3 regions of the Microbacterium neimengense genome follow, and region 1 is predicted to be linked to each of the others. Evidence: predicted binding sites of a transcription regulator. Region 1 holds the regulator's gene; each other region holds the start of a gene.
What was found. Region 1 encodes HspR, which represses chaperone genes until heat shock. Its sites were predicted from a motif close to AAGTTGAGTCNNNNNGACTCAACTT; they were not measured.

Region 1 (5,967 bases):
GACGGCGAGGTTCTCGTGGGCGAGACCGCCAAGCGTCAGGCCGTCACCAACGTCGACCGCACGCTCACCTCGGTCAAGCGCCACATGGGCACCGACTGGAAGACGCAGGCGATCGACGGCAAGCAGTACACGCCGCAGGAGATCTCGGCCCGCATCCTTCAGAAGCTCAAGCGCGACGCCGAGCAGTACCTCGGTGACAGCGTCACGGATGCGGTCATCACCGTGCCCGCGTACTTCAACGACGCCGAGCGCCAGGCCACGAAGGAGGCCGGCGAGATCGCGGGCCTGAACGTCCTGCGCATCATCAACGAGCCCACCGCGGCGGCCCTGGCCTACGGCCTCGACCGCGGCAAGGAGGACGAGCTCATCCTCGTCTTCGACCTCGGTGGCGGAACCTTCGACGTGTCCCTGCTCGAGGTGGGCAAGGACGACGACTTCTCGACCATCCAGGTGCGCTCCACCGCCGGCGACAACCGCCTCGGTGGTGACGACTGGGACCAGCGCGTCGTCGACTACCTCATCAAGCAGTTCAAGGACACGACCGGTGTCGACGTCTCCAGCGACAAGATCGCGCTGCAGCGCCTCAAGGAGGCCGCGGAGCAGGCGAAGAAGGAGCTGTCGAGCTCGACTTCGACCTCGATCAACCTCCCGTACCTGTCGCTGACCGACTCGGGTCCCGTCTCGCTGAGCGAGACCCTCTCGCGCGCCAAGTTCGAGGACCTCACCAAGGACCTCCTCGACCGCACGAAGAAGCCCTTCGACGACGTCATCCGTGAGGCCGGCATCAAGGTCGACGACATCGACCACGTCGTGCTGGTCGGCGGTTCGACCCGCATGCCGCAGGTGACCGAGCTCGTCAAGAAGCTCACCGGAGGCAAGGAGCCCAACAAGGGCGTCAACCCGGACGAGGTCGTCGCCGTCGGCGCCGCCCTGCAGGCCGGCGTGCTGAAGGGTGAGCGCAAGGACGTCCTGCTCATCGACGTGACCCCCCTGAGCCTCGGTATCGAGACCAAGGGCGGCATCATGACCAAGCTCATCGAGCGCAACACGGCCATCCCGACCAAGCGCAGCGAGACCTTCACGACCGCCGACGACAACCAGCCGTCGGTCGCGATTCAGGTCTTCCAGGGCGAGCGCGAGTTCACCCGTGACAACAAGCCGCTCGGCACGTTCGAGCTGACCGGAATCGCCCCGGCCCCCCGCGGCATCCCGCAGGTCGAGGTCACCTTCGACATCGACGCGAACGGTATCGTCCACGTGTCGGCGAAGGACAAGGGCACCGGCAAGGAGCAGTCGATGACCATCACGGGCGGCTCGTCGCTTCCCAAGGAGGACATCGAGCGCATGGTGCGCGAGGCCGAGGAGCACGCTGCAGAGGACAAGAAGCGGCGCGAGTCGGCTGAGACCCGCAACCAGGCCGAGACCCTCTCGTACTCCGTCGACAAGCTGATCTCCGAGAACGCCGACAAGCTGCCCGCCGAGGTCAAGGACTCCGTGCAGGCCGACGTCGACGCGCTGAAGGCGGCGCTCGCCGGTGAGGACGACGACGCGGTCAAGACCGCGTTCGACAAGCTCAACCAGAGCCAGAGCCAGCTGGGCGAGGCCCTCTACCAGGCCGCACAGGCCGAGGGTCAGCCCGCCGACCCGTCCGCCACCGACCCGGGCAGCGGCACCACGCCGAACCCCGAGGAGGACGTCATCGACGCCGAGGTCGTCGACGACGAGGACGAGAAGAAATAAGAGATACGACCATGACGGACAAGAACTTCGAACAGCCGGACGACGGCGACGAGGTTCGGCCCGGCGAGGAGGGGTCGGAGGCGCACGCCTCCGACCCCGCTTCGCAGGAGCCGGAACTGACGGTCGACGACATCCTGGGTGCCGAGCAGAACGCGGATGCGGCTGCGGAGGACCCCGACCTGCTGGGAGACCTCAAGCGCCTGCAGGCCGAGTACGCCAACTACCGGCGTCGCACCGAGGAGCAGCGGGAGGTGGAGATCGAGCGCGCGAAGGGCTCGGTCGCCAAGAACCTGCTGCCCGTGCTCGACGATCTCGACCGTGCCGCCAAGCACGGCGATCTCGCCGATGGCACCCCGTTCGCGGCGATCGCCGAGAAGCTGCGCGGCGTTGCCGAGCGCATGGGCTTGGTCACCTACGGTGCGGCCGGCGATGCGTTCGACCCCCAGCAGCACGAGGCGATCTTCCAGCAGCCGACACCCGGCCAGACCGAGGCGACGATCCTCGAGGTGGTCGAGGTCGGTTACCGACTCGGCTCCGTCGAGCTGCGCCCCGCGAAGGTCGTGGTCGCCGTGCCGGCGGACTAGGAGGAGAACGTGGCCAGTCAAGACTGGTTCGACAAGGACTTCTACGCGGTGCTCGGCGTCGCGAAGGACGTCTCCGACGCCGATCTGAAGAAGACGTACCGCAAGCTCGCCCGGCAGTACCACCCCGACTCGAACCCGGGGGATGCGGCGGCAGAGGCACGCTTCAAGGAGATCAGCGAGGCGTACTCGGTGCTCAGTGACAAGGAGCAGCGCGAGGAGTACGACCAGATGCGCGCCATGGGCTCGGGCGCTCGCTTCACGGCGGGCGGCGCGGGTGCGGGCGGCTTCGAGGACGTGTTCTCGCGCTTCGGCCAGGGGCGTGGCGGCAGCCAATTCGACTCGGGCGGCTTCGAGGACTTCTTCACGATGTTCGACCGCGGCGGCGGGGGCACGTTCGGCTCGGGCCGCTTCGGTCAGACGTCGGGCGGTTACCGCGGCTTCGGCGGCCCCACCAAGGGTGCCGACGTCACCGCGCGGACGACGCTCGATTTCGCGACGGCCGTGGGCGGGGAGACCATCACGCTCCAGGGCGAGGACGGCAAGCCGTTCAAGGTGAAGATCCCCGCCGGCGTCGCCGACGGGCAGAAGATCCGGCTCCGCGGCCGCGGGCGTCCCTCGCCCGACGGCGGCGAGGCGGGAGACATCGTCGTGCAGGTCTCGGTGCGGCCGCATCCGGTCTTCACCCGCGATGGGCTCAACCTGCGCCTGACCGTGCCGATCACCTTCACGGAGGCCGTGCTCGGCGCGACGATCGAGGTCCCCACCCTGGGCGGTGATCCCGTGCGCCTGCGTGTGGCCCCGGGCACACCGTCCGGTCGTGTCCTGCGGGTCAAGGGGCGCGGCGTCCACACCCAGAAGGGCACGGGCGATCTGCTCGCCGAGGTGCAGGTGGCGGTTCCCGCCCACCTCGACGACGCGGCCAAGGAGGCGCTCGAACGCTTCCAGGAGCTCGAGCCCAAGGAGAACCCACGCGCCGAGCTGATGGCCAAGGCGCGCAACTGACGAATGAACCGCGGGTGCCGCATCCGGATCCGGATGCGCACCCGCGGTTGACGACACGATCGGGGCAAGGAGGTGAGCGGGATGGACGAGAACGAGATCGACGACGAGGCGCCGGTGTTCGCGATCGCGACGGCCGCGGAACTCGCCGGCATGCACCCGCAGACACTGCGTCAGTATGACCGGCTGGGTCTGGTCGTGCCCGGACGCACCAAGGGCGGCTCGCGCCGGTACTCGGTGCGCCACATCGAACAGCTGCGCGAGGTGTCGCGCCTGTCGGCGGACGGCATGAGCCTGCCCGCCATCGCCCGCATCATCGAGCTCGAGAATCGCGTGCGAGAGCTTCACGGCCGCGTGCGAGACCTCGAGAACGCGATGCGCGCTGAGCTCGAGCGGCGGCCCGGAGCGCGCGTGTTCGCCGCCGGCCCCTCGGGCTCCGTGGTCCCGCTGCGCTCGGGCACGCGCGTGCGTCGCTCCACCGAGATCGTGGTGTGGAGACCCCGGCGCGAGCTGCCGCCCGGGAACTGAGTCCACCGCGCGGCGATTTGACCCGCGGACGAGCACGATGCAACGCTGACTGTTAACCGACGACAGTGAGGTGCTCGTGTCCGATCTCCGCCCCCTCGCCATGGGTGACCAGATAGCCCACCGTCTTCGCGTCGAGATCATCAAGGGGATCATCCCCGCCGACACGCACCTCGCCGAGGACGCCCTCGCGACGCGTTTCGACGTCAGCCGCGGCCCGGTGCGCGATGCCTTGCGGCATCTGGAGGCGGAGGGTCTGGTCGAGGACCGCCGCAAGCGCATCTACACGCGCGCTGTGGGCATGACCGACATCGAGGAGCTGTACATGCTGCGCGAGGTGCTCGAGTCCCTCGCCATCCGCCTCGCCATCGCCAACGCCAGCTCGAAGGATTGGGACAGGGTCCAGGCGATCGTCGACGACATGGCCGCCGCCGCCGAGAGCAATGACGGCGAGCGTTTCGCGGATGCGGACATGCAGTTCCACACGAGCTTCTACGTCAACGCGCGCAACCGTCGGCTCATGGAAGCGTGGCGCCCGTACCAGCGCATCTTCGCCATCTTGTTCGAGCTCAGCGACACGAGCGACATCGCCTCGGCAACCGCCGATCATCAGGGCTTTCTCGATGTGATCCGTACCGGGGACGCCGATGCCGCGGTCAAGCGACTGCACCTGCATCTGACGCTGGCCAAGGGGCACGTGCGCGACGCTCTGCGCAGCCTTCCCGACGCCGCTCACTGACGGCTACGTCGTCGATACCCGCGCCACGGGTATTTGACACGGCCCGTTTGCTGTCCTATGTTGACTGTTAACAGAAAACAGATCGTTCAACGGTGACCGGTCGCTCCGCCTGGAGCAGCCCTGACCCGTTTCGAGGAGGGGCTCCCAGATGGCAGGACACGATTCGACCGCACCGGTGGGTGCAGGTCGCACCGTCATCGTCGGACCGGTTCGCTACCCGGCCCTGTGCGCCTCCGGCCGCGCGCTGCTCCTCGAGCACGGCTTCACGCTCGTCGAGAACGAGTCCACCGTGCCGTGGACGGCCGAGGAGCTCCACGCGCGCATCGCGGATGCCGACGCCGCCGTCGCCGGCGTCGAGGTCTACGACGCCGCCGCGCTCGAGCGCGCCGGCCGGTTGCAGATCATCTCCCGCCTCGGCGTGGGGCTCGACAACATCGACCTCGACGCAGCCCGCGCCCGTGACATCCGCGTCGTGAACGTTCCCGGCGGCAACGCCGCGGCGGTCGCCGAACTGGCAATCGGCTTCATGCTGGCGCTGCTGCGCCGCATCCCCGAGCTGGACGCGGCGACCAAGAACGGTCGATGGGATCGCTACGTCGGCCGCGAGCTTGCGGGAAAGAGCATCGGCCTCATCGGCTTCGGCGCCATCGCGCAGACCGTCGCACGCCGCCTCGCCGGCTTCGACGTCGACCTCGTGGCCTTCGACCCGTTCGCCGACCGGCAGACGGCCGAGCGTCTGGGCGTGCGCCTCGTCGACCGCGTCACGGATGTCGTGCGCGACGTCGACATCGTCTCGGTTCACGCGCCCCACACCCCCGACACGCACCACACCGTCGACGACGACCTGATCGCCGGGATGCGTCCCGGCACCCTCCTCATCAACACGAGCCGCGGCGGCCTGGTCGATGAGGCGGCGCTCGTGCGCGGACTCGCGTCCGGCCGCATCGGCGGGGTAGGACTGGACGTGTTCGAGGTGGAGCCCGTCGCCGCGGACAACCCCCTCTTCTCCTTCCCCAACGTCGTCGTGGCCCCCCACGCCGCCGCCGACAGCGCGGAGGCGTACGAGCGCATCGGCCTCGCCACCGCGCAGGCCATCGTCGACGTCTTCGCGGGCCGTGTGCCCGCCGCCCTCGCCTTCTGACCCGAACCCCACGCACCACCCACCTCCTGAAAGGAACAACGATGTTCACGACACGCAGACCCCGTCGGCTGGTCATCGGTATCGCCGCCGGCGCCGTCGCGGCGCTGGGCCTCACCGCCTGCGCCAGCGGCACAGGCGACGCGGGCGATTCCGCCGACGTCTCCGAGATCACGGTCGTCGCCGCCAACAGCCCCTGGGTCGAAGGTCTGAAGACCCTCGGCGCCCAGTACGAGCAGGAG
Region 2 (5,967 bases), on a different contig from region 1:
ACCGTCGGTCAGGCGTCCGTCGTCGAGCACCTGCAGGAGCAGGTTGAACACGTCGGGGTGCGCCTTCTCGATCTCGTCGAACAGCACCACGGAGTACGGTGCGCGGCGCACCCGCTCGGTCAGCTGCCCCGCCTCGTCGTATCCGACGTACCCGGGAGGGGCCCCCACGAGACGCGAGACGGTGTGGCGCTCGCCGAACTCGCTCATGTCGAAGCGGATCACGGCGTTCTCGTCCTCGAAGAGAGAGGATGCGAGAGTCTTCGCGAGCTCGGTCTTACCGACGCCCGTGGGGCCGAGGAACAGGAACGAGCCCACCGGTCGGCGGCTGTCGCCCATGCCGGTGCGGTTGCGACGGACGGCCGTCGCGACGGCGGTGACCGCCGCATCCTGACCGATCACCCGGGCGTGCAGCTCGGACTCGAGTCCCGCCAGGCGTCCACGTTCGCTCTCGGTCAGACGCGACACCGGAATGCCGGTGCTGCGGCTGATGACGGCGGCGATGTGCTCGACGTCCACGACCTGCTCGCCGCGTACGGCGTCACGTCGCGTCGCGTCGTCGATACGACGCTGCACGTCGGCGATCTCGTCGCGCAGACGCATCGCGTCCTCATAGCGCTCGGCCGCCACGGCGGAGTTCTTGTCCGCCTCGAGCGTGGCCAGCTGAGCCATCAGGTCGGACACGTCGACCGCGACACCCAAGCGCAGGCGAAGGCGTGCTCCGGCCTGATCGATGAGATCGATCGCCTTGTCCGGCAGGACGCGGTCGCTCAGGTAGCGGTCGCTCAGTTCGACGGCGGCGCGCAGCGCGTCGTCGGTGTAAGTGATGGCGTGGTGCTGCTCGTAGGCGGGACGCAGCCCATGCAGGATGCGCACCGCATCCTCGACCGACGGCTCCCCCACCTTCACAGGCTGGAACCGGCGCTCCAGCGCCGGGTCCTTCTCGATGGTGCGGTACTCGGCGAGGGTGGTCGCACCCACCAGGTGCAGGTCGCCGCGAGCCAGGCGGGGCTTCAGAATGTTGCCGGCGTCCATGGCGCCGTCGCTACCGGCGCCCGCGCCGACAACGGTGTGCACCTCGTCGATGAAGACGATCAGCTCGCCCTTGCGCTCGGCGATCTCGCTCATCGTCGCGGTCAGGCGCTCCTCGAAGTCGCCGCGGTAACGCGCGCCCGCCAGCATCGCCGGAAGATCCAGCGACACCACGCGGCTGCCGCGCAGCTGCTCGGGCACCTCACCCGACACGATCGCCTGGGCGAGCCCCTCGACGATGGCGGTCTTTCCGACGCCGGCTTCACCGATCAACACGGGGTTGTTCTTCGTGCGGCGGCTGAGGATCTCGATGGTCTGCTCGATCTCGTCCGCTCGGCCGATCACCGGGTCCAGCTCCCCCGCCTCGGCGAGGGAGGTGAGATCGCGCCCGTACCGCTCCAGCATGGTCGCGGGCTCGGATGCGGCTGCCTGCTCCGGGGATCGCTCGGCGCCGGTGACGGTCTCCCGCACGCTCTGCGTGAGCGCCTCCGCCGTGACTCCGGCGCGGGCGAGGATCTGCCCGGCGGGCGTGTCCTGTGCGAGCACGAGCGCGAAGAAGAGGTGCTCGGGGTCGATGTAGGTCGATCCGGAGGAACGCGCCACCTGGAACGCGTGGAACAGCGCGCGCTGCACGGATGTGGTCACCACCGCGCTGTCGACGTCGGCGACATCGGCGCTGGCGGGCAGGCGCTGCTCGGACTCGCGCACGATGCTCTCCGGGTCGACGCCGAGGCGGGCGATCGCATCTCGCACCTGGTCGACGCGAACGATCTCGCGGAGCACGTGCAACGCATCGAGTTCGTGCTGTCCACGCGCGAGCGCGAAGCGCCCGGCATCCTGCAGCGTCTCCTGCGTGCGTGCGCTGAGGTAGCGCGACAGGTCGATCGACCGTGCCGCACGTCCGCGCTCACCTGCGAGGTAGCGCGAGAGGAAGTCGTCGAAGGCGTCACGGCCCTCGTCGGGGGTGAGATCTTCAGGCATCTGTTCTCCTGATCGGGTTCGGGGTGCCGCTCTGCAAAACGGAGTTGAGCGACGACACATCAAGTTCAACACGCGGAGGGTGAGGGTATTCCCACTACGCTCGTCCCAGCGCGAGCCGGAAGGGGATCGAGTGAACGAGATGCTGCGCGGCGCGCGTCTGCTGCTCGGTGGATTCGGGTGGTTCACAAGGCGCCCGGGACTGATGCTCCTCGGTCTCGTGCCCGCGCTCATCGTGAGCGCCGTGCTCACGGTGGCCCTCGTGGCACTGGCATCGGCCTTGGCCCCGCTCACGGATGCCGTCACGCCGTTCGCCGACGATTGGCCCGCCATCTGGGCCATCGCGTTGCGCGTCGCGCTCGGCGTCGCGGTCTTCGCCGGCGCGCTCCTGCTGGCGGCGACGACGTTCACCGCGCTGACCTTGATCGTCGGCGAACCGTTCTACGACAGGATCTGGCGCAGCGTCGAGATCGCCGACACCGGCACCGCGCCCGAACACGACCCGGGCTGGCGCGCGGCCCTTGCGGATGCGACGAGTCTCATCGTGCGCGGTGCGCTCGCGGCCGCGCTCGCTTTCGCGCTCGGCTTCATCCCTCTCATCGGCGGCGTTATCGGCACAGCGACCGGCGTCCTGCTGTCGGGCTGGATCCTCGCGGACGAGCTCTCGGGCCGTGCGCTGACCGCGCGCGGCATCGATCGCCGCAGCCGGCGCCGCCTGCTGCGAGCAGCCCGCGGCCGAGCACTGGGCTTCGGCATCATGACGCAGCTGTGCTTCCTGGTCCCCCTCGGCGCGGTGTTCACGATGCCCGCGGCGGTCGTGGGCGCGACCCGCCTCGCCGCGAGCGTGCGGGAGACCGAGGCGTAGCTCCGTTCAGCGACGCGGATGCGGTCGGTCCGCGCGCAGGCGAGCCGGTACTCTGGAGGGAGTCTTCCGAAGGAGTGCCATGTACATCGTGTCCCTGCTGCTGTTCCTGCTCGGGATGTTCGCGTTCGGCATCTCGTTCTCGGTGCCCGGTTTCCAAGCCGTCATCTTCGTCGCCGGCATCCTGCTGATCTCGGCCGCGATGGCGCTGCCGATCCACCTGCGGGCTCGCGCGAAGTAAGTCCGCTCAGGCCCGACCACCGGGAGGGCCGATCACGAGCAGCGCCGCGAAGGTCACCACCACGGCGGCGGCGATCACCACGGCCGACAACACCGGCCGACGCAGCACGGAGCGCAGCACACGGTCGTGCCATGCCGCATCACGCGGGTCGGAGCCGGCCTGCAATCGCCATGCGCCGAGCAGTCGACCGGTCCTCGACAGCCACAGCTCGACGGGCAGCGTCGCGTAGGGCACGACCGCACTGACCAGCGCCACGATCGTCACCCCGCCACTCCATCGCTGGTTCTTGGCGACCAGGATCACCGTCGCGCCGTACGACAGGAAGATGAACCCGTGGATGCCGCCGCCGACCGTCACGGCGGGCGCGAAGCCCGTCACTGCGCGCACGATGAGCCCTCCGATCAGCAGGGTCCACGAGACCATCTCGGCGATGGCGAGAGTGCGGAACAGGGCGTAGGGCGTGCGGAACACGGGCGACTCCGGAGGTGGATCTGAGCGCTCGAGTCGGCGCTCTCCGCAGCCTAGACCGATAATCTTCAGTCTTGCTGAAGGATCTCTCCGAACGGCTGCTCGTGCAGTCCGTGCAGGGCGGATGAGAGCGCGGGGACACCGGCGCCGAACACCTCATCGAGCGCCGCGAGACGCGCATCCGCCTCGGCGAGCGCGGCCGCGCCCTTCGTCGTCACACGCAGATCGGATGCGGCGCCCGCGTGCGCGGTGGCGTCCTCGACCAGCCCCTCGCCGGCGAGCGTCTTGACGGCGGTGTGCGCCGTCTGCACCGTGATCTGGGAGCGGCGGGCGAGTTCGGAGAACGAGATGCCCGGCGTCGCCTGCACGTGGGCGAGAAGACCGTACTTGCGGGTCGTGAGTCCGAGGTCCTTCAGGGCTGCGTTCAAGCGCGCGTCCCACACGGCGGAGACCGTCAGAAGGGCGATGACCGGACTGAACGGCGGGCGCTGCCCGGAGGGCTGCGGCGCCCCATGCGTCTTATCGGCCATCTGACCATCGTATCCGTCGGCACCCCGCGGCGGCCGGTAGCGTGAGGGGGTGGAGTTCCGGTTCGACGCGATGCGACGCTGGCCCGACGTCGAGGCACCCGATCTCGTCGCGGTCGACGCTGCCGATCGGCTCCTGCTCGACGAGTCCGCCGCCTGGCGCGCGGGAATGAGCGCGGATGACATCGCCGTCATCGGCGACGAGTACGGCGCGCTCGCACTCGGCGCAGCGGCCACAACCGCCGGCGTCGTGCGAGTGCACCAAGACGCGCTCACCGGCGAGCAGGCGCTGGCGGCCAACGCGCAACGGGCGGGCCTCACCGATCGCTACCGGTCGATGGAGCTGACAGGCGCGCTCGTCGCGGGCGCGCGGGCGGTCCTTCTTCGACTCCCCCGCTCGCTCGACGCGTTGGAGGATGCAGCGGCCCTGATCGCCGCGCACGCGGCACGGGATGTCGTCGTGTTCGCCGGTGGACGCATCAAGCACATGTCGACGGCGATGAACGAGGTCCTCCGCCGCTTCTTCGGCACGCTCGATGTCACACACGCCCGCCAGAAGTCGCGTGTCCTGATCGCCCGCGACCCTCTCCACGGCCACGATCCCGAGCCGCGACGCGCCGCGCACGACGGCATCACCGTGTGCGCCTACGGAGGCGTGTTCGCCGGAACGGCGATCGACATCGGCACCCGGTTCCTGCTGACGCACCTTCCCGCGCGCGTCCCCGAGGGCGGCCCGCTCGTCGACCTCGCGTGCGGAACGGGCGTGGTCGCCGCATTCCTCGCGCTGCGGCATCCCGATCGCGCGGTCTACGCGTCCGATCGCTCCGCGGCCGCCGTCGCCTCGGCGCGGGCGACCGCCGAGGCGAACGACGTGGCGGACCGCATCCGCGTCGTGCGGGATGACCGTCTCGGCGCCCTCCCGGACGCCAGCGTCCCCTTCATCGCCCTGAACCCGCCGTTCCACTCGGGCGCCGCTGTCACGACGGACCTCGCGGCGCCCCTGTTCCAGGATGCGGCGCGGGCGCTCCGCTCCGGCGGTGAGCTGTGGACCGTGTGGAACTCGGCGCTGCGCTACCGTCCGGCGCTCGAGCGACTCGTCGGCCCGACGCGGCAGGTCGCACGCAACACGAAGTTCACCGTCACGGTCTCCACCCGCCGCTGACGCCTGCCTCCCGCGGCCTCCGGGCTTCGTCGCCTGCTCGGGCTCGCCTGTCGCAGATCGCAGCGCGAGCGCCGATCTGTGACAGGCGAGCAGTTGCCTTCTCGGTTCCCCTGTCGCAGATCGCAGCGCGAGCGCCGATCTGTGACAGGGGAACCGGGGATCTGGCACGCTCAGCGACCCGACAGGATGCTGCGGAAGACCGAGACCGGAAGCCGGTCAGCGGCCGAGTGCCTCGCGGACGATCGCCTCGATCCGCGGCGGAACCGTCTCGTCCTGCAGCGACGTCGTGTCGCCCAGTGGCCGTCCGTCGACGAGGTCCACGAGCAGGCGACGCATGATCTTTCCGCTGCGCGTCTTCGGAAGATCGGGCACGGTGAAGACGTAGGTCGGCTGCGCCACCGGTCCGATCGCGGTGCGCACGTGCTGGCGGAGCGCCGCCGCATCCTGCGCATTCGTGACGAAGGCGGCGATGGCCTGCCCCGTGACGTCGTCGGCGACGCCCACGACCGCGGCCTCCCCTACGGCGGGATGCGCGACGAGCGCGGACTCGATCTCGATCGTCGAGAGCCGGTGGCCCGACACATTGATCACGTCATCCACCCGCCCCAGCACCCACAGATCGCCGTCGCCGTCGAGCTTCGCGCCGTCTCCCGCGAGGAAGTACCCGTGCGCGGCGAAACGCTTCCAGTAGGAATCGCGG
Region 3 (5,967 bases), 660 kb from region 1:
CACGGACATCGGCGAGGTCGGCGAAGTCCGCGACGTGCACGCGCGATCCCACATCCCGGGCGATCTGCGCCGTGCGCTCGCGATTGCGCCCGACGGGGATGACAGTGTGCCCCTGTGCGTGCAGCACCCGCGCCGCCTCCCGCCCGATGCCGTCGCTCGCACCGGTGATCACGATCGTCTTGCCCGCCATGGGACCTCCTTCGCCGCGGCTCGCGAAATCCTAGTCCTCCTCCCTAGCGAGGCAGCATGAAGAAGAGCCCGAGGACGGCGAGCAGGAGCGCCGCGATCGAGACCACGAGCGCATGCGCGTTGCCCCCGTATCGCGCGGAGCGCGCAAGAGCGATGATCGCCAGCAGCACCCAGAGCCATGAGGTGAACAGGAACGCCGCCATCGGCATGAGGGCCGCCATGCTGCTCGCGCCGCTCGTGGTCAGCATGATCGTCGAGAAGGACGCCCAGATGATGGCCAAGGGCACGAAGGCGACGTACGCGAGAACGAGATTCAACGCCTGCGGAGGACGCGGGCGGCCACGCTGGTCAGAGCTCATGTCGTCCTCCGGCGTCGATGGGTCGGAAGTGCCACCGTACCCGGTCGGATCCCGTCAGGACACGCGACAGATGATCTCCCCGTGCAGCACCGAGAACCAGCCGTCGTCGGACGCGGCCCACTCGCGCCACCCAGCGGCGATCCGGTCGAGCTCTTCGGCGTCGGTGTCCGGCCCGGCCTCCAGCTGGCGTGCGAGAGCGGACTGACGGATGCGGTCGGCCCAGAGATCACCCCACCACATCCGCTCGTCGGCGCTCGCGTAGCACCAGGTGCTCGATGACGCGCTGATGTCGGTGAGCCCTGCCTCCCGCGCCCAGGAGAGGAGGCGTCGGCCGGCATCCGGTTCGCCGCCGTTGGCGCGTGCCGCCGCCTGATACAGCTCCAGCCAGCGGTCCATCTCGGGCAGCTGCGGCCACCACGCGAACCCGGCGAAGTCGGCGTCGCGCACCGCGACGATCCCGCCGGGCCGGGTCACTCGCGCGAGTTCCCGCAGCGCCTGCACCGGATCGGCGATGTGCTGCAACACCTGATGGGCGTGCGCCACGTCGAACGAGTCGTCGTCGAACGGCAGAGCGTGCACGTCGGCGATCCGCACGTCGATGTTCGACGCTCCGCGCTCGTCCACCGTCGCACGGGTCAATGCCGCCTCGTCCTTCCCGATCTCGGTCGCGGTGACGTGGGCCACGCGCTCCGCGAGGTCGACCGTGATCGTGCCGGGCCCGGCCCCCACATCCAGCAGCCGGTCGTCGGACCCGAGAAACGGCAGGAGGTACGCGGCGGAGTTCTCGGCGGTGCGCCAGCGGTGCGATCGCAGGACGGATTCATGGTGACCGTGCGTGTAGGTGGACATGCCTCCACATTCCGTCTTCGAGGCGCCGCCATGGAAGACCGTACTGTTCATAGGAGCGATCCACCCACCCAGCCGAGAGGAGCCGGTCATCTCGAACGAACTCGGCGATTTCCTCCGCGCTCGCCGTCAAGACAGGGCGCTCGCGCCCGACCACGACACCCCCGGCGCCCGGCGGACTCCGGGCCTACGCCGGGAAGAGGTCGCGACCCGCGCCGGGATCAGCGTCGACTACTACATCCGTCTGGAGCAAGGACGCGAGTCCCACCCGAGCGACGCGGTGATCTCCGCCCTCGCCGACGCCCTCGCGCTGTCGCCGGATGCGGCCCGACACCTCGTGCGGCTTCGCGACGCCAACGCCGCACCTGCCGAACCGACGGCGGACACCGACCTCGTCCCGCGGATGTCCGCTCTCGTCGCAGCGGTCCGCCCGCAACCCGCGTACGTGCTCGACAGGTTCAGCACGATCGTCGCAGCGAACGAGGAGGGGATGTCGCTGTACGCCGGACTCGCCGAGCTTCCACCGGAGCAGCGCAACACCTGCCGTTACCTGCTCACAGATCCGCGCGCCCGTGAGACGTTCCTCGACTGGGAGGATCTCGCTCGCGGCGCCGTCGCCCACCTCCGCGCGGCGAACGTCGACCGCCTCGACGACCCGCGCCTGGGTGAGCTTGTGCGCGAACTCGGGGCGCGCAGCGAGCAGTTCGCGGCGTGGTGGGGCGGGCACATCGTCGAGCGGCGCCGGGGCGCGACCACCCGCATCCGCGGACTCGACGGCGTCGTCGTCGAGCGGAGCTACGAGATCCTCCATCTGCCGGACGACGCCGTGCGCCTGACGATCTGGCTCCCGCCGGCGGCGTGAGCGCCCGACCTACACTCGTGCCATGAGTGCGTTCCTCCCCGGTTCCCGCGGCACACAACCCTGCCCTCATTGCGGCGCCCAGGTCGCGCAGTCGGACCGGTACCCGGAGTACCTCTGCGGCGAGTGCGAGGCCCGCGCCGTGGATGCGGACGGCGCCCGCGTCACCGGGTCGAACGCATCGTTCGGCGGCGGGTTCGTCCTGCATTGGCCGAACGGGGAGCATGAGTCGCTCCCCTGCGCCTCGGCACGGGTGTGGGTCGATGGCCGCGAGTGGGAGTACTCCGAGGCGCGCTTCGGCGGGGTGCTGATCACGCCGGTACGGGAACGCTAACCCGGCAGTCGGCTATGCGTCAGCAAAGAATCACGAAAAGGTAACGGAAACCTCTTCCCCTCCGTTATCTCACCGTTATAGAGTGCTCGCACGGTAGTTGTTTTGCTGTGGCAGCTACCGACATGTGATTGCAGGACACTCTTGGTGCAAAGGGACAAGGGCCGGTCGGAAGCCTCTCCGACCGGCCCTTACTGCTGTCCGCGATACGTCAGCTCTGCGACTCCGAGACCTGCAGCGCCGGAGCATCGTCACCCGTGGCGATCTCGACCTTGCGCGGCTTGGCCTTCTCGCTGACGGGGATCGTGACGCTCAGCACACCGTTGCGGTAGCTCGCCGAGATCTTCTCGGTGTCGAGCCCCTGACCGAGGCTCAGCTGACGCAGGAAGGTACCCGACGTCCGCTCGCGCGTGATCCAGGTCACGCCATCACCCGCCGACAGCGTGCGCTCGGCGCGGATGGTGAGCAGCTGACCGTCGATGTCGACGTCGACCGACCCGGGGTCGATGCCCGGCAGGTCGGCGGTGAGGACGTAGTGGTCGCCGTCACGGTAGAGGTCCATCGGCATCTGCCGAGGGCCGCGCCGTGCGGTGTCGAAGAACGTGTTCGCCATGCGCTCCAGGTCACGGAGCGAGTCGTATGCAGCCATAGTCGTCTCCTCTCGAGCGGGATCGGATGTGGGATCCGACCCGTAGTCCATAAGTTGAGCCCCCTTGACTCAACAATCACAGATTAGCACTCTCACATGGAGAGTGCCAGTTCCCGCAGGCAGCTCTGGAGCACCGTCGGCGCCCTCATAGAATCGCCCCGTGACCCCCTCCACAGAGGCGGCGACCCGGCCGCCTCTGCTGCGGAGGATCGCCCTGAACCCGCTGATCTGGGCGGCCGCCTGCGGCGTGGCCGCCCTACCCGGATACCTCACCGACGGTGGGTTGTTCTCGTACCTGATGACGATCATCGCGGGCGCGCTGTGCGGAATGTGGTTCGTGAACCTGACGGGGCGATTGCCGCATCCAACCGGCGCGATCGTCCACCTCCTGGTGTCCATCGCCCTCGCGCCGGCGATCTACGCATCGATCGAGCTCCTTCCGCCGCTCTTCGCGCCCGGCGCACCGCAGGCGATCTACGCGGGGCTGCTGCTCGCATTGCCGCCCGCGGCCGGTTGGGTCTGGCTCACCCTCCTCAATCGCGTCATCACCTTCCTGCCCGGGAAGACACGGTCACAGCCGCGGCAGCCGCTGGCGTGGGAGAACGACGGCGATGCCGTCGTCATCCGATTCCGGGCGATACCGATGCGGATGCGGGAACTCACCGCGTGGATGGTCGCCACCATCGTCGCGACGGGAGCGGTCGTCACGACGGCGCTCATCATGTTCAGCACCATCGTCGAGCGGCTCGGACCCCGCATGCTGATCCTCGCGCTCGGGGCGCTCTTCGCCTTCCCCGCCTACCTCATCGTCACCGCGCTGCTGCGCCGGCGCTCGGTCGAGGCGAGCGTGCGCGTGTCACGCGACCGGATGTGGATTACGGCAGGCGGGACGACGCGCGCGCTTCGGCTGAGCGAGATCGAGCGGCTGCGATGGGGCACCAAAAGCGACTACGCGCGGCTCGAGGTCACCGCACCGGGGGTCGACCTGACCCTGCTGGTGGGCATCGCGAAGCAGGCGGACGGCGTGGCGTCCGAGCTGCCTCCCCTGCCGGCGCGAACGCTCCGCCTTGCCCAGACCGAAGGCCTCGAGAAGACCACCTCACGCCGCGGCTTGGTGACCCTCTCGCGCGCCTGAATCAGCGGGCCGAGAGGCGCTCGCGGACGACGCGGCGCAGCACCTTGCCGATCTGCGAGCGCGGCAGGTCCTCCACCTGGACGATGCGCTTGGGCACCTTGTACGAGGTGATGTGCGTGCGCGCGAAGTCGCGCAGGGCGGCCGCGTCGAAGACGGCGCCTTCCCGGGCCACGATGGCGGCCACCACGTCCTCGCCGCCGGAGGGACGCGGAATGCCCACGACGGCCGCCTCCGCCACATCCGGGTGGAGCAGCAGCACCTGCTCCACCTCGGTCGGGCTGACATTGAAGCCGCCTGTGATGATGAGTTCTTTGACGCGGTCGATGACGGTCACGAAGCCGTCCTCGCTCACCGTCACGATGTCGCCGGTGCGCAGCCATCCTCCGGGAAGCAGCACGGCCGCGGTCTCGTCGGGCTGCTGCCAGTAGCCCTGGAACACCTGCGGGCCGCGGATGAGCAGCTCCCCCGCCTCTCCGGCCGGGCGGTCGACCCGCGGATCGTCGGGGTCGACGACCCGGATCTCGGTGCTCGGGAACGGGACTCCCACGGTGCCGGGGCGCCGCGAGGGCCCGATCGGGTTGCCGAGCGCGACCGGCGAGGTCTCGGTCATGCCGTAGCCCTCCACGAGAAGTCCGCCCGTCGCCTCCTCCCAGCGCGTCACCGTGGGCACCGGCAGGCTCGTCGCCCCGGAGATGGCGAAGCGGATGCTGGACAGATCGACGCCCTTACGGGTGCTGGCCCGCGAGAGCGCGTCGTAGATCGGCGGCACGGCGGGCAGGAACGTGGGCTTCGAGGTGGCGGAGGCAGCGACGACCGCATCCACGTCGAACTTCGGGAACAGCACCACACGCGCCCCCAGGGAGATGGCGAAGGTGAGGCAGAGGGTGAGCCCGTACGCGTGGAACAGCGGGAGCACGGCGTAGAACACCTCGCCGCCCTCGGTGAGGCCCGGCACCCACGCGCGCCCCTGAGCGGCGTTGGAGCGGAGGTTGCGGTGCGAGAGGATCGCCGCTTTGGGCGTGCCCGTCGTGCCGCTCGTCAGCTGCAGCAGTGCGGTGTCGTCCAGACGCGGCTTCGGCCACTTGCGCGGGAGCTTGCGCACGCGCACGAAGTCGGACCATTCGAGCAGGCCGCGGGCGCGCGGGCGGGTGGTCATCGCCTCACGCGTCTCGCGAGCCTTGGCCACCGGAAGCCGCAGCGCCAGGCGCTTGCCGAGCGGCAGCGCGTCCGGCATCCGCACCGAGACGATGGCCGAGGGCGCGACGTCCTCGGGGAACTCGGCGACGGTGTCCGCGACCTTGTCCCAGACGATGGCGACGACCGCGCCGTGCACCTCGAACTGGTGGCGCAGCTCGCGCGGCGTGTAGAGCGGGTTGTGCTCCACGACGATCGCCCCGATGCGCAGCGCCGCGTAGAACGCGACCACGTGCTGCGGACAGTTCGGCAGGATGAGCGCGACCCGGTCTCCCGCCTGCACACCCAGCTTGCGCAGCGCGTTGGCGGCGCGGGAGACCTGCTCACCCAGCTCGGCGTAGGTCGTCTCGGAGCCGTAGAACTCCAGCGCGACCCGCTCGCCGTAGCGCGCGACGGATGCGTCGA

Region 2: a site for HspR is predicted at 2,052-2,076, ahead of ACYVJS_RS15690 (ATP-dependent Clp protease ATP-binding subunit). Genes of this name have one in related genera too.
Region 3: a site for HspR is predicted at 3,285-3,309, ahead of ACYVJS_RS04865 (Hsp20/alpha crystallin family protein). Genes of this name have one in related genera too.

Annotation. Positions count from the first base shown of each region.
Region 1 covers NZ_BAAGRK010000003.1:1,112,656-1,118,622, forward strand. The annotation lists gene dnaK (molecular chaperone DnaK) at 1-1,740, shown strand, start outside; gene ACYVJS_RS08155 (nucleotide exchange factor GrpE) at 1,752-2,324, shown strand; gene ACYVJS_RS08160 (DnaJ C-terminal domain-containing protein) at 2,334-3,326, shown strand; gene ACYVJS_RS08165 (heat shock protein transcriptional repressor HspR) at 3,408-3,851, shown strand; gene ACYVJS_RS08170 (GntR family transcriptional regulator) at 3,928-4,587, shown strand; gene ACYVJS_RS08175 (phosphoglycerate dehydrogenase) at 4,736-5,728, shown strand; gene ACYVJS_RS08180 (ABC transporter substrate-binding protein) at 5,770-5,967, shown strand, end outside.
Region 2 covers NZ_BAAGRK010000015.1:1,059,165-1,065,131, forward strand. The annotation lists gene ACYVJS_RS15690 (ATP-dependent Clp protease ATP-binding subunit) at 1-2,010, opposite strand, end outside; gene ACYVJS_RS15695 (EI24 domain-containing protein) at 2,150-2,872, shown strand; gene ACYVJS_RS15700 (hypothetical protein) at 2,952-3,110, shown strand; gene ACYVJS_RS15705 (DUF3817 domain-containing protein) at 3,117-3,581, opposite strand; gene ACYVJS_RS15710 (MarR family winged helix-turn-helix transcriptional regulator) at 3,647-4,108, opposite strand; gene ACYVJS_RS15715 (class I SAM-dependent methyltransferase) at 4,158-5,267, shown strand; gene acs (acetate--CoA ligase) at 5,484-5,967, opposite strand, start outside.
Region 3 covers NZ_BAAGRK010000003.1:456,329-462,295, forward strand. The annotation lists gene ACYVJS_RS04840 (SDR family NAD(P)-dependent oxidoreductase) at 1-190, opposite strand, end outside; gene ACYVJS_RS04845 (hypothetical protein) at 234-548, opposite strand; gene ACYVJS_RS04850 (class I SAM-dependent methyltransferase) at 603-1,397, opposite strand; gene ACYVJS_RS04855 (helix-turn-helix transcriptional regulator) at 1,396-2,256, shown strand; gene ACYVJS_RS04860 (hypothetical protein) at 2,279-2,587, shown strand; gene ACYVJS_RS04865 (Hsp20/alpha crystallin family protein) at 2,796-3,233, opposite strand; gene ACYVJS_RS04870 (hypothetical protein) at 3,394-4,368, shown strand; gene ACYVJS_RS04875 (long-chain-fatty-acid--CoA ligase) at 4,370-5,967, opposite strand, start outside.